DNA from 3 places in the Nonomuraea sp. CA-141351 genome. Region 2 is predicted to be linked to each of the others. Evidence: riboswitches for the same ligand, from Rfam matches in the RefSeq annotation. Region 2 holds a riboswitch; each other region holds the start of a gene.
The links. A riboswitch is a leader RNA that binds a small molecule or an ion and turns the genes downstream of it on or off. The one in region 2 is predicted to bind thiamine pyrophosphate.

Region 1 (3,265 bases), 5.8 Mb from region 2:
AGGGTGCTCGGCGGCTGGCTGACCGCCGCCGAGCACGCCGCCACGCGGCTGCCGACCACCCTCTTCGGGCTGACGTCCGACGGGGCGCCCCGCTGGAGCCTGGAGCGGGAGACACTCGGCCGCCTGACCGCCGAGCCGCTGTCGTGGTTCGACGCCGAGCGGGAGTCCCTGGTGGAGGCGGTACGGCTGGCCGCCGACGCGGGCCTGGCGCAGTCCGCGTGGGGGCTGGCCGCGACCCTGGTCCCGTACTTCGATCTGCACTGCCGCCTGGAGGAGTGGCAGGTCACGCACCGCGTCGCCCTGGACAGCGCCCGCGCGGCCGGCGACCGCCACGGCGAGGCGGCCATGCTCCGCGGCCTGGCCCAGGTGTGCCTCTACCAGGACCGGTACGCCGAGGCCGGCGACATGTTCCGGCGGGCGCGAGCCATCTTCCACGAGCTGGGCGACACGCGGAGCGAGGCGATCTCGATCTGCGGGCTGGCGGCCGTCAACCAGTTCTCCGGCCGGCATCTCAGGGCGCTCGGGTCCTTCAGGCACGCGCTGGCCATGTTCCTGGCCATCGGGGACAGGAGCGGCGAGGCGTACGCGCGGCAGGCGATCGGGCGCGTCCACCTGTCGCTGCGTGACGTGCGCCAGGCCTCCAGGTGGCTCGGGGACGCACTGCGGCTGGCCGAGGAGCTGGGCGACGCCCACCGCGAGGGCTGCGTGTCGATGCAGCTCGGCCGCATGTACGACCTGGTCGCCGAGTCCGACAGGGCCATGCGGTTCCAGGGGCACGCGCTGGACATCTTCGAGTCGCTCGGGGATCGGCACTGCGGCGCGTACGCGATGCGGAACCTGGGCGGGCTCCAGGTGGCCAGGGGCGACCGGTCGGACGGCTCCGACCAGCTGGAGCGCTCGCTGGTGATCTTCCAGCAGCTCGGGGACCGGAGCGGCGAGGCCGACACCTACCAGACGCTGGGCGAGCTGTACCGGTCGGCCGGGCGCACGGCGCTGGCGCGCCACTACCTGCACCAGGCCCGCGAGCTGCGCAGGGAGCTCAGCGAGTCGTTCGCGTGACGGCGGGGTGTCAGGCCAGCCATCGCGCCGTGGGCCAGGTCTCGAGGCGCCAGGCGCTGTCCCAGAACATCCACTCGTACTCGGTGGCCCGGCAGAACGCCTCCTCCATCGCCTGGAGCGTCGCCGGGTCGGCGAGCTCGGCCAGCCGGTCCACGAGCGCCTTGGCCTGCTCCACCGAGGCCGCGAAGGACGGGTCGGAGTAGGTGGCGATCCAGGTCCGGTACGGGTGGCCGGGAGCGCCCGCCGTACGCTCGAGCAGCGCCGTACCGACGTCCTGGTACACCCAGAAGCACGGCAGCACGGCGGCGGCGAGCACGGGTAGCGGGGCGGCGAGCGCCGTCGCCTGCAGGTAGGACGAGTAGGCCAGGCAGGTCGGCGACGTGGCGATCCCCTCCGTCTGGCCGGCCGTCAGCCCGAACTCCTCGAGGTAACCGGCGTGCAGGCCGCGCTCGACGACCAGCGCCGTGTGCGCGCTCTGGGCGAAGAACGCGGCGTCGGCCGGGTCCGTGGCGCGGGCCGAGGCGGTCGCGAGCACCTTGGAGTACGCCACGAGGTAGCGCCCGTCCTGGACGAGGTAGAACGCGAAGCGGTCCCGGTCGAGGGTGCCGTCGCGGAGGGCGGTGTTGAACGGGTGGTTGTGGATCGCGTCGAGCAGCGTGGCCGTGCGCGTCCAGATCTTCTCGGAGAAAGTCAACGATGACGTCCCTTCGCTAGTGCGAACTAGATCAGGTTCGACGGGTGTGATCTCAGCCCGGCGCCCGGGCACCCCGCGTCGTGATCGACGTTAGCAGACTCGCTCCCCTCCCCACCTCCAGAGCACACCAGCAGAATACCCGATAAATCGGTAGGAAATGTTGCTTTTGCGGTCGGGGCGTGCCTATCGTGAGTGCGGGCTTGCTGCCGTCCCACGACAAGGACCATTCCGTATGCCTGTCTCCTCCCTGTTAAGACCGGCGCTCGCCGTACTCCTGCTCGCCGCGATGGCCGCGTGCGGTCAGAGCGGCGAGCGTGAACGGCCCGCGTCAACGCTCGCGGCGGACGCTCCGCTGCCGGCCTCCGTGCCCAAGGGCACCAAGTTGATCGTCGGAGACCCGCCGACCAAGGTGGCGCTCCAGCTCTCGGGCCAGATCGACAAGTTCTCGTTCGACATCGAGTGGGCCAACATCAGCGGCGGGCCACAGACGAGCGAGGCGTTCCGGGCGGACGCGCTGGACGTCGGCGCGGTCGCCGAGATCCCGCCCATCCACGCGACCTGGACCGGCCTGCCCGTCAAGATCGTGGCCTCCAAGTTCCGCAAGGACCCGCTCAACCACCCGACGTACGAGCTGGGCATCGCGCCGGGGGTGAGCGTGAAGACCCTCACCGACCTGCGCGGCAAGAAGATCGCATACAGCCCTGGCCAGGCGCAGGGCGCGCTGGTGCTCAAGGTGCTGAAGAAGGCCGGGCTCACCAAGGACGACGTCACCCTGGTCGAGCTGCCGAGCACCGGCGACGTCTACCCGAACGCGCTGGCCTCCAAGCAGGTGGACGTGGCCCCGATCGGCGGCGTCAACATCAAGCGGTACGCCGCCAAGTGGGGCAAGGACGGCGCCACCACCATCCGGCACGGTCTGCGTGACGACCCGGGCCACCTCTACGTGCGCACGGTCACCCTGCAGGACCCGGCCAAGGCCGCCGCGATCCGCGAGTACGTCGCCGCCTGGGCACGAGCCACGCGCTGGGTCTACGAGCATCCCAAGGAGTGGATCGAGGGCTACTACGTCAAGGACCAGGGCCTGTCCGCCGCCGACGGCCAGTACCTGGTCGACCTGGCGGGCGAGCCGGACATCCCGGGCGACTGGTCGGATGCCGTCGCCAGGCACCAGGAGACCATCGACATCCTGGCCAAGGAGACGGGGAACCCGCCGCTGAAGGCACAGGACCTGTACGACCTGCGCTTCCAGTCGGTGCAGGCGGACGCGCTGAAGGGCGGCGCATGATGACACTCGTCACCTCCCGGCCGGCCGCCGTCGCTCCCGCGCGGAACCGGCGCCGCCTGCGCCCCCGCCGCCCGATCAAGTTCGGCTTCCTGCTGGGCCCGTTCCTGCTGCTGGCGCTCTGGGCGGCCGCATCGGGCTCGGGCCTGCTCGACCCCCGGTTCCTGTCGGCGCCCTGGACCGTGGTCACCACCGCGGCCGACCTGATCGAGAACGGCCGCCTCCAGGAC
Region 2 (3,265 bases):
GCAGCACCCACCCCTCATGAGCGAATCCGCCGAGCCCGGAGAAGGCCAGGAACACCCCCAGCCAGATCAGGAACATCCGCCGCCGGCCCAGCAGGTCCGCCGCCCGGCCGCCGAGCAGCATGAAGCCGCCGTAGCCGAGCACGTACGCGCTCACGACCCCGCTCAGCACGCCGGTGGACAGTCCCAGGTCGGCCCTGATGGACGGGAGGGCGACGTTGAGCATGGCCACGTCGATGCCCTCGAGAAAGATGGCTCCGCACAGAACGATCAGCACGCCCCAAGAGCGAGCAGGCATGACAAACTCCCGGTTACTTCTAGGAAGGTCGGTTATCTCTTGTAACCGGACACATCATCGGCGACCATGAAATGTCATGGAAGAAGGCACTTTGGAATCACTCGGTTACTGCGACAGCACCGTGGAAGACGACTACGACGTACGCCAGTGGGACACGCGTGAGGACTGCGAGGTCCGGCAGATACTCGACCGCGTCGCGGACAAGTGGTCGCTGCTCGTGATCGCCCTGCTCGACTGCCAGACCCTGCGCTTCACCCAGCTGCGCCGCGAGATCGACGGCGTCAGCCAGCGCATGCTCAGCGTGACCCTGCGCCAGCTCGAGCGCGACGGTCTGGTCAGCCGCACGGTCCATCCCGTCGTGCCGCCCAGGGTGGACTACGCGCTGACACCGCTCGGCCGTACCCTTCACCAGACCATCAAGGCGCTGGTCACGTGGACGGAGGAGCACCAGCAGGAGATCGCCACGGCCCGTGCCGCCTACGACGCGCGGCGCGAGATGATGGAGTCATGACCGTTCCTGAGATAGAAGCCAGTGCCATTCCCGACGACGCCTACCTGCTCGACGTCCGAGAGCAGGAAGAGTGGGTCGCCGGGCACGCGCCGGAGGCAGTCCACATCCCCATGACCCAGATCCAAGGGCGGGTCGACGAGGTGCCCGGTGACCGGACGGTCTACGTCGTCTGCCGGGTCGGCGGCCGGTCCCTGCAGGTCGCGGCCTGGCTCAACCAGCTCGGGCGCGACGCGGTCAACGTCGGTGGCGGCATGCAGTCGTGGGAGTACGCGCGGCGCCCGATGGTCAGTGAGACTGGTCAAACGCCCTTCGTGGCATAAAAAGGTCCAAAAGAGCGCGTAAAGCCTCCCTGTGGCGTTTCTGCCGCCACTAGGGCATGATGAGGGCGCTAACTTCAGATCGTCGCGGGAGCTCGGGGTTCCGGGCTGAGAGGGCAGCAAGAGATCCGCTGCCGACCGCCTGAACCTGTCCGGGTAATGCCGGCGTAGGGAGTGTGCGATGACGCATGTCGCCGACGAAGTTCCCCTGACTCTCGAGGGCAGGCCGCCCAAGACCCTTGGCGTGCTCGATCAGGGTGCGCTCTGGGCGAACCTCGGGGTCAGCCTCCTGGGCTTCTCCGGGGCGCTGCTCCTGCTCGACCCGCTCGGCAACGCACCGCTCAGCCTGGCCGCCGCGCTGGTGGCCGTCGTGGTGGGCAGCCTGATCGGCACGGCCATGGTCGGCCTGTCCGCCGTCCCGGGCACGCGGACCGGGCAGCCCGCGATGGTGCTGCTGCGTGGGCTGTTCGGGGCGAGGATCTCGTACGTGCCCACGGTCCTGAACATCGTGCAGATGATTGGCTGGGGCGCGTTCGAGCTGTGGGTCATCGCCAAGGCGGCCGGCGCGATCTTCGGGGCGGTGCCGTACCAGGTGTGGGTGATCGTGGCGGGAGCGCTGACCACCGCCCTCACGATCTGGCCGCTCGGGTCGGTACGGATCCTGCGGCGGTACGTCACCATCGGCGTGATCGTGTCGCTGGTGTGGTTCGCCTGGTTCTTCCTGACCCGGGCCCCCGCGCACACCGGCGGGTCCTGGACGGCGTTCGCCCCGGCCGTGGACTACGTGATCGCGCTGTCGGTGTCGTGGGTGCCGATGGCGGCGGACTTCGCCCGGCACTCCAGGTCGGGCAGGGCCGCGTTCACCGGTGTGGTCGGCGGCTACACGCTGGCGCAGGTGGCCTGCCTGGGGCTCGGCGTGTACGCGGTGGCCATGGCGGGGGCGGACGTGGTGCAGGCCGATGGGACGTCGGTGTTCGGCCCGTTCGTCGCCGTGCCGTTGGGCGCGCTGTTCTTCGCCATCCTCGTGCTGCGCGAGACCGACCAGTCGTTCGCCAACGTCTACTCCACCACGGTCTCGCTGCAGAACCTGATGCCGCGCGTGGACCGGCGCATTCTCTCCGCCGCCATCGGCGTGCTGACCGTCGCGATCGCCCTGTTCGTGGACGTCAACTCGTACGGGGCGTTCCTGGGGGTGATCGGGGCGGTGTTCGTGCCGATGTTCGCGGTGCTGGCCGTGGACTACTTCGTGCTGGGCGGCTCGCGCGACTGGAACACCGCGGAGAACGCGCCCTCGCGCTGGTCGAGGCTGGTGCCGTGGGCGCTCGGCTTCGTGGCGTACTGGCTGACGACCTCCACGCCCACGGTCCCGCAGTGGGACGCCATCTGGCAGTCGGTCCGCGAGGTCATCGGCTTCACCCGGCAGCCGTGGATGAACGGCGCGCTCGGCGCGGCCATCGTGGCCGCGCTGGTGACGCTGCTCATCGGCTCGCTGGGGCGCGCTTCTCGACGTTGAGCAGGTGCTGCTTGGCCGCGGGTCCGCCCGCGTAGTCGCCGAGCCCGCCGTCCTCGCGCACCACCCGGTGGCACGGCACGATCACGCAGACGGGGTTGGAGGCCAGCGCGTTGCTGATCGCCCGCAGCGCGCGCGGCCTGCCGATGCTCGCGCCGATCGCCTCCAGCGTCGTCGTCGTGCCGTACGGGACCGCCATCGTCTTCTGCAGCACCGTTCGGGCGAACGACGTGGCCAGCGTCAGGTTCACCGGCGTGGCGAACGCGCGCAGGCGGCCCGAGAAGTACGCGTCCAGCTCCCTTCGCACCGGGTCGAGCCGGCGCGCGTCCGGCCCGATGAACGTGCCCACATGCCTCGTGATCAGCTCGAACACATTGTTCTCAGGCTCGAAGCTGCACGCCACGATGCCCTTGCCCGTCACCGCGAGGACCAGCCTGCCGACGGCGCCGTCATAGGTGCCGAAGGCGATGTCAGGTGGTGTCTCACCTCGATAGGTGTTGGAGGTCACGCGCAACAAGGCATCGAGATCACCACTCGACATGGCACCCACCCTCCCACCCACCGAGAATCGCCGTGACCGCAGCGTATCGGACGGATCGCCCGACGCACTCACCCTGCCACGGGCACTATGG
Region 3 (3,265 bases), 3.9 Mb from region 2:
GTGTTGGGCAGCACCTTGATGTCCCGCTTGCGCAGCACGTCGAGGACCGAGCCGCGGGAGCTCGGATCGAGCCGCCGCATGGCCACCGTGGTCAGCTCGGTGCCGGACGCGGCCAGCGCCTGGTCGAGCACTTCCAGCGAGGGCGCGCCGCCGGTCCCCATGATGAGCCGGGAAGCGAACTTCTCCCCGGCGATGATCAGATCATCCACCTTGCACCGCCGTCAGAACCTCCACCCGGTCACGGTCGCCGAGCGCCGTCGTCTCCCACGAGCTCCGCGTGACCACCTCGTCGTTCACGGCCACGGCCACTCCGGTGGTGGCCGAGGTCAATGTGCGTACGGCCTGCGCCACGGTCGTGCCGTCGGCCACCTCGTGCGCGGCCCCGTTGATCGTCACAATCATGAAATTTCCCGAAACCTTCCAGGCGCGCACAGCGCCGCCAGCTCGCCCTCTCGGCCCAGCAGGATGTCCGCCGTCAGCGGGGCCAGCAGCACGCCGCCCCGGTGGTGCCCGGTGGCCAGCGCGAGCCCCGGCGTGCCGCTCGGGCCGATGACCGGCAGGTTGTCCGGCGTGCCCGGCCTCAGCCCGGCCACCACGTCGGCCACCTCCAGCTCGGTGACGCCCGGCACCAGCTCCCTGGCGTCCCGCAGCAGCTCGTAGAGCCCGCCCGCCGTCACCCGGGTGTCGAACCCCATCTCCTCCTGGGTCGCCCCGACCACCAGCTCGCCGTCGCCCCGGGGGACGAGGTAGACCGGCGTGCCGTGCACGGTGCCGCGTACGCAGCGGGTGAGCAGCGGCTGCGGGGAACGCAACCGCATGATCTGCCCCTTGACCGGCCGCACCGGCACCTCCGCCAGCCTGGCGCTCCACGCCCCGGCCGCCAGGACGACCCGCTCCGCCCGCACCTCGGGCGGCCCTTCACCGGCGACCGCGCTCGCGCTGCCGGGGGGCTCGACGCGTACCCCTGTGACGCGGTCGCCGTCGCGCAGCAGCTCGCTGACGCGCGCCCGTACCAGCGGTACTTCGAGGCGGTCGAGAGCGGCGAGCAGCGCCGCCGTCACCCGGCGCGGGTCGACCCAGGCGTCGCCGGGGGCCAGCAGCCCGCCCCGCACGGAGGGGGCCAGCATGGGCTCCAGGCGGCGGCACTCGCGCCCGCTCAGCCGCTCGACGGGCAGCTCGAGCTTCTCCATGTACGCCGCCAGCTCGTCCAGAGCCGCCAGGTCGTCCGCCCCGAACGCCACGTCGAGCGTCCCGTCCGAACGCAGATCCAGGGCCTCGACACCCGCCAGGCCCGCGTCGGCGGCCAGCTCGGCGGCGAAGGCGGGCCAGCGGCGCAGCGACGCCACGCCCAGCCGCAGCAGCGGTAGCTCGGTGTAGGCGACCTCGCTCACCGGCGCCAGCATCCCCGCGGCCGCGTGCGAGGCACCCGAGGCCGGAGCGGGGTCCACCAGGGTGACCGGCCGCCCTTCGCGAGCCAGCCGCCAGGCCACGGAGAGCCCGACGACCCCGCCACCCACGATCACATCCATCCGCGCTCCCTTCGCCGGCATGATCCGGATCAGGTGTCTTGCGGTCGAAGGCCCGGTGAAGCCTTCCTCTCAGCCCGGTTACGGCCGGACTCCCGCGCGTCTTTTCGTCCCCAGCCTACGGCCTCGGCGCGACGGCCCGGCACCGCCCCCGTTAGGGTCATGAACGTGAATCATGTCGTGGTGGTAGGAGCCGGCCTGGCCGGGGTGCGCACCGTGGAAGCGCTGCGCGGGCGCGGATTCGACGGAAGGGTCACTCTGATCGGTGAGGAGCGCCATCGCCCCTACGACCGCCCGCCGCTGTCCAAGGCCGTGCTGTTCGGCGACGCCGACACCAGCTACGTCGGCACCGACCTGGCCGCGATCGACGTGGACTTCCGCCCCGGCGTCAGCGCCAAGTCGCTGCGCGCGGGCGTCGTGGAGACCACCGAGGGCGAGGTGCGCTACGACGGGCTGGTCATCGCCACCGGGGCCGAGCCGATCAGGCTGCCCGGCGACGGCCCGCAACACGTGCTGCGCACGATCGACGACGCCCACGAGCTCAGGGCCATGCTCGTCCCGGGCGCCCGCGTCGCGATCATCGGCGCGGGCTGGATCGGCGCCGAGGTGGCCACCGCCGCCCGCCGCGCCGGATGCGCGGTGACCGTGATCGAGGCGGGCGCGGCGCCGCTCGCGACCGCCGTCGGCGCCGAGATCGGGGCCCGCACCCAGCGCTGGTACGACGACATCGACCTGCGGCTCGGCACCATGGTCGACTCCGTGGACGAGGGCGGTGTGCGCCTGGTCGGCGGCGAGTTCGTGGACGCCCACGTGGTCGTCACGGGCATCGGTGTGCGCCCGGCCGTCGAATGGCTCACCGGTGCCGACATCGACCTCCACAACGGCGTGGTCGTGGACGAGCACCTGCGTGCCTCGCTCCCCAACACGGTCGCGGTCGGCGACTGCGCCGCCTGGTGGTCGCGCCGCTGGCAGACCAGGCTCAGGGTCGAGCACTGGGACACCGCGCTCAACGCCCCCGAGGTCGCCGCCGCGAGCCTGCTGGGCGAGGACGTGGCGTACGATCCCGTTCCGTACTTCTGGTCGGAGCAGTTCGGGCACATGGTGCAGTACGCCGGCCATCATCCGGCGGGGGAGCGGCTCGTCTACCGCGGCGACCCGGAGGGCAAGTGGTCGGCCGTCTGGCTCACGGCCGACGACGCGCTCGCCGCGGTGCTCGCCGTGGACCGGCCGCGAGACCTCGTGCAGGGACGCAGAATCATCGACGCGGGACACCGGCTCGACGCGGAACGCCTGGTAGATCCAGATGTCCCCCTACGGGATTGTGTTGTTTGAGCAAGCACGCCATGTGGTAGTTGTGGTTTCGTGACGCTTTCTGTTGCACAGATCGACCGGGAGACCGACCAGCTCGTAGCCGAGTGGCTCACTCTCCCCGAAGTGGCCTCGCGCCTGGACCTTTCGCTCGGGCGGGCCAAGCAACTCCTCAAGGACCACAAGCTGCTAGGCGTGCGCCGGGGCAGCGGCGGGCCGCAGGTGCCTGCGGTGTTCCTCGATGGAAAGGACGTGATGAAGGGCCTGCCCGGCACACTGACCGTGTTGCTGGACGCCGGCTACGACGATGTCGAGTCGCTGCGCTGGCTCTTCACCCCAGACGAGTCCCTGCCCGGGTCGCCGATCGAGGCGATCAAGGCCGGCCGTCACACTGAGGTCAAGCGGCGTGCCCAAGCCCTCGCTTTCTGAGG

Region 1: linked by a shared signal. The riboswitch ahead of tenA (thiaminase II) and the one ahead of ACQPWU_RS00345 (purine-cytosine permease family protein) in region 2 are both predicted to bind thiamine pyrophosphate.
Region 3: linked by a shared signal. The riboswitch ahead of thiO (glycine oxidase ThiO) and the one ahead of ACQPWU_RS00345 (purine-cytosine permease family protein) in region 2 are both predicted to bind thiamine pyrophosphate.

The regions. Positions count from the first base shown of each region.
Region 1 covers NZ_CP191982.1:7,077,971-7,081,235, forward strand. Annotated here, with positions in the region: gene ACQPWU_RS33440 (BTAD domain-containing putative transcriptional regulator) at 1-1,059, shown strand, start outside; gene tenA (thiaminase II) at 1,070-1,753, opposite strand; TPP riboswitch at 1,745-1,839, opposite strand; gene ACQPWU_RS33450 (ABC transporter substrate-binding protein) at 1,986-3,038, shown strand; gene ACQPWU_RS33455 (ABC transporter permease) at 3,035-3,265, shown strand, end outside.
Region 2 covers NZ_CP191982.1:69,564-72,828, reverse strand. Annotated here, with positions in the region: gene ACQPWU_RS00360 (MFS transporter) at 1-295, opposite strand, end outside; gene ACQPWU_RS00355 (winged helix-turn-helix transcriptional regulator) at 372-806, shown strand; gene ACQPWU_RS00350 (rhodanese-like domain-containing protein) at 803-1,126, shown strand; TPP riboswitch at 1,201-1,314, shown strand; gene ACQPWU_RS00345 (purine-cytosine permease family protein) at 1,305-2,636, shown strand; gene ACQPWU_RS00340 (methylated-DNA--[protein]-cysteine S-methyltransferase) at 2,602-3,174, opposite strand.
Region 3 covers NZ_CP191982.1:4,016,226-4,019,490, forward strand. Annotated here, with positions in the region: gene ACQPWU_RS19070 (thiazole synthase) at 1-209, opposite strand, end outside; gene thiS (sulfur carrier protein ThiS) at 202-402, opposite strand; gene thiO (glycine oxidase ThiO) at 399-1,529, opposite strand; TPP riboswitch at 1,519-1,635, opposite strand; gene ACQPWU_RS19085 (NAD(P)/FAD-dependent oxidoreductase) at 1,695-2,858, shown strand; gene ACQPWU_RS19090 (Rv2175c family DNA-binding protein) at 2,889-3,263, shown strand; gene thiE (thiamine phosphate synthase) at 3,241-3,265, shown strand, end outside.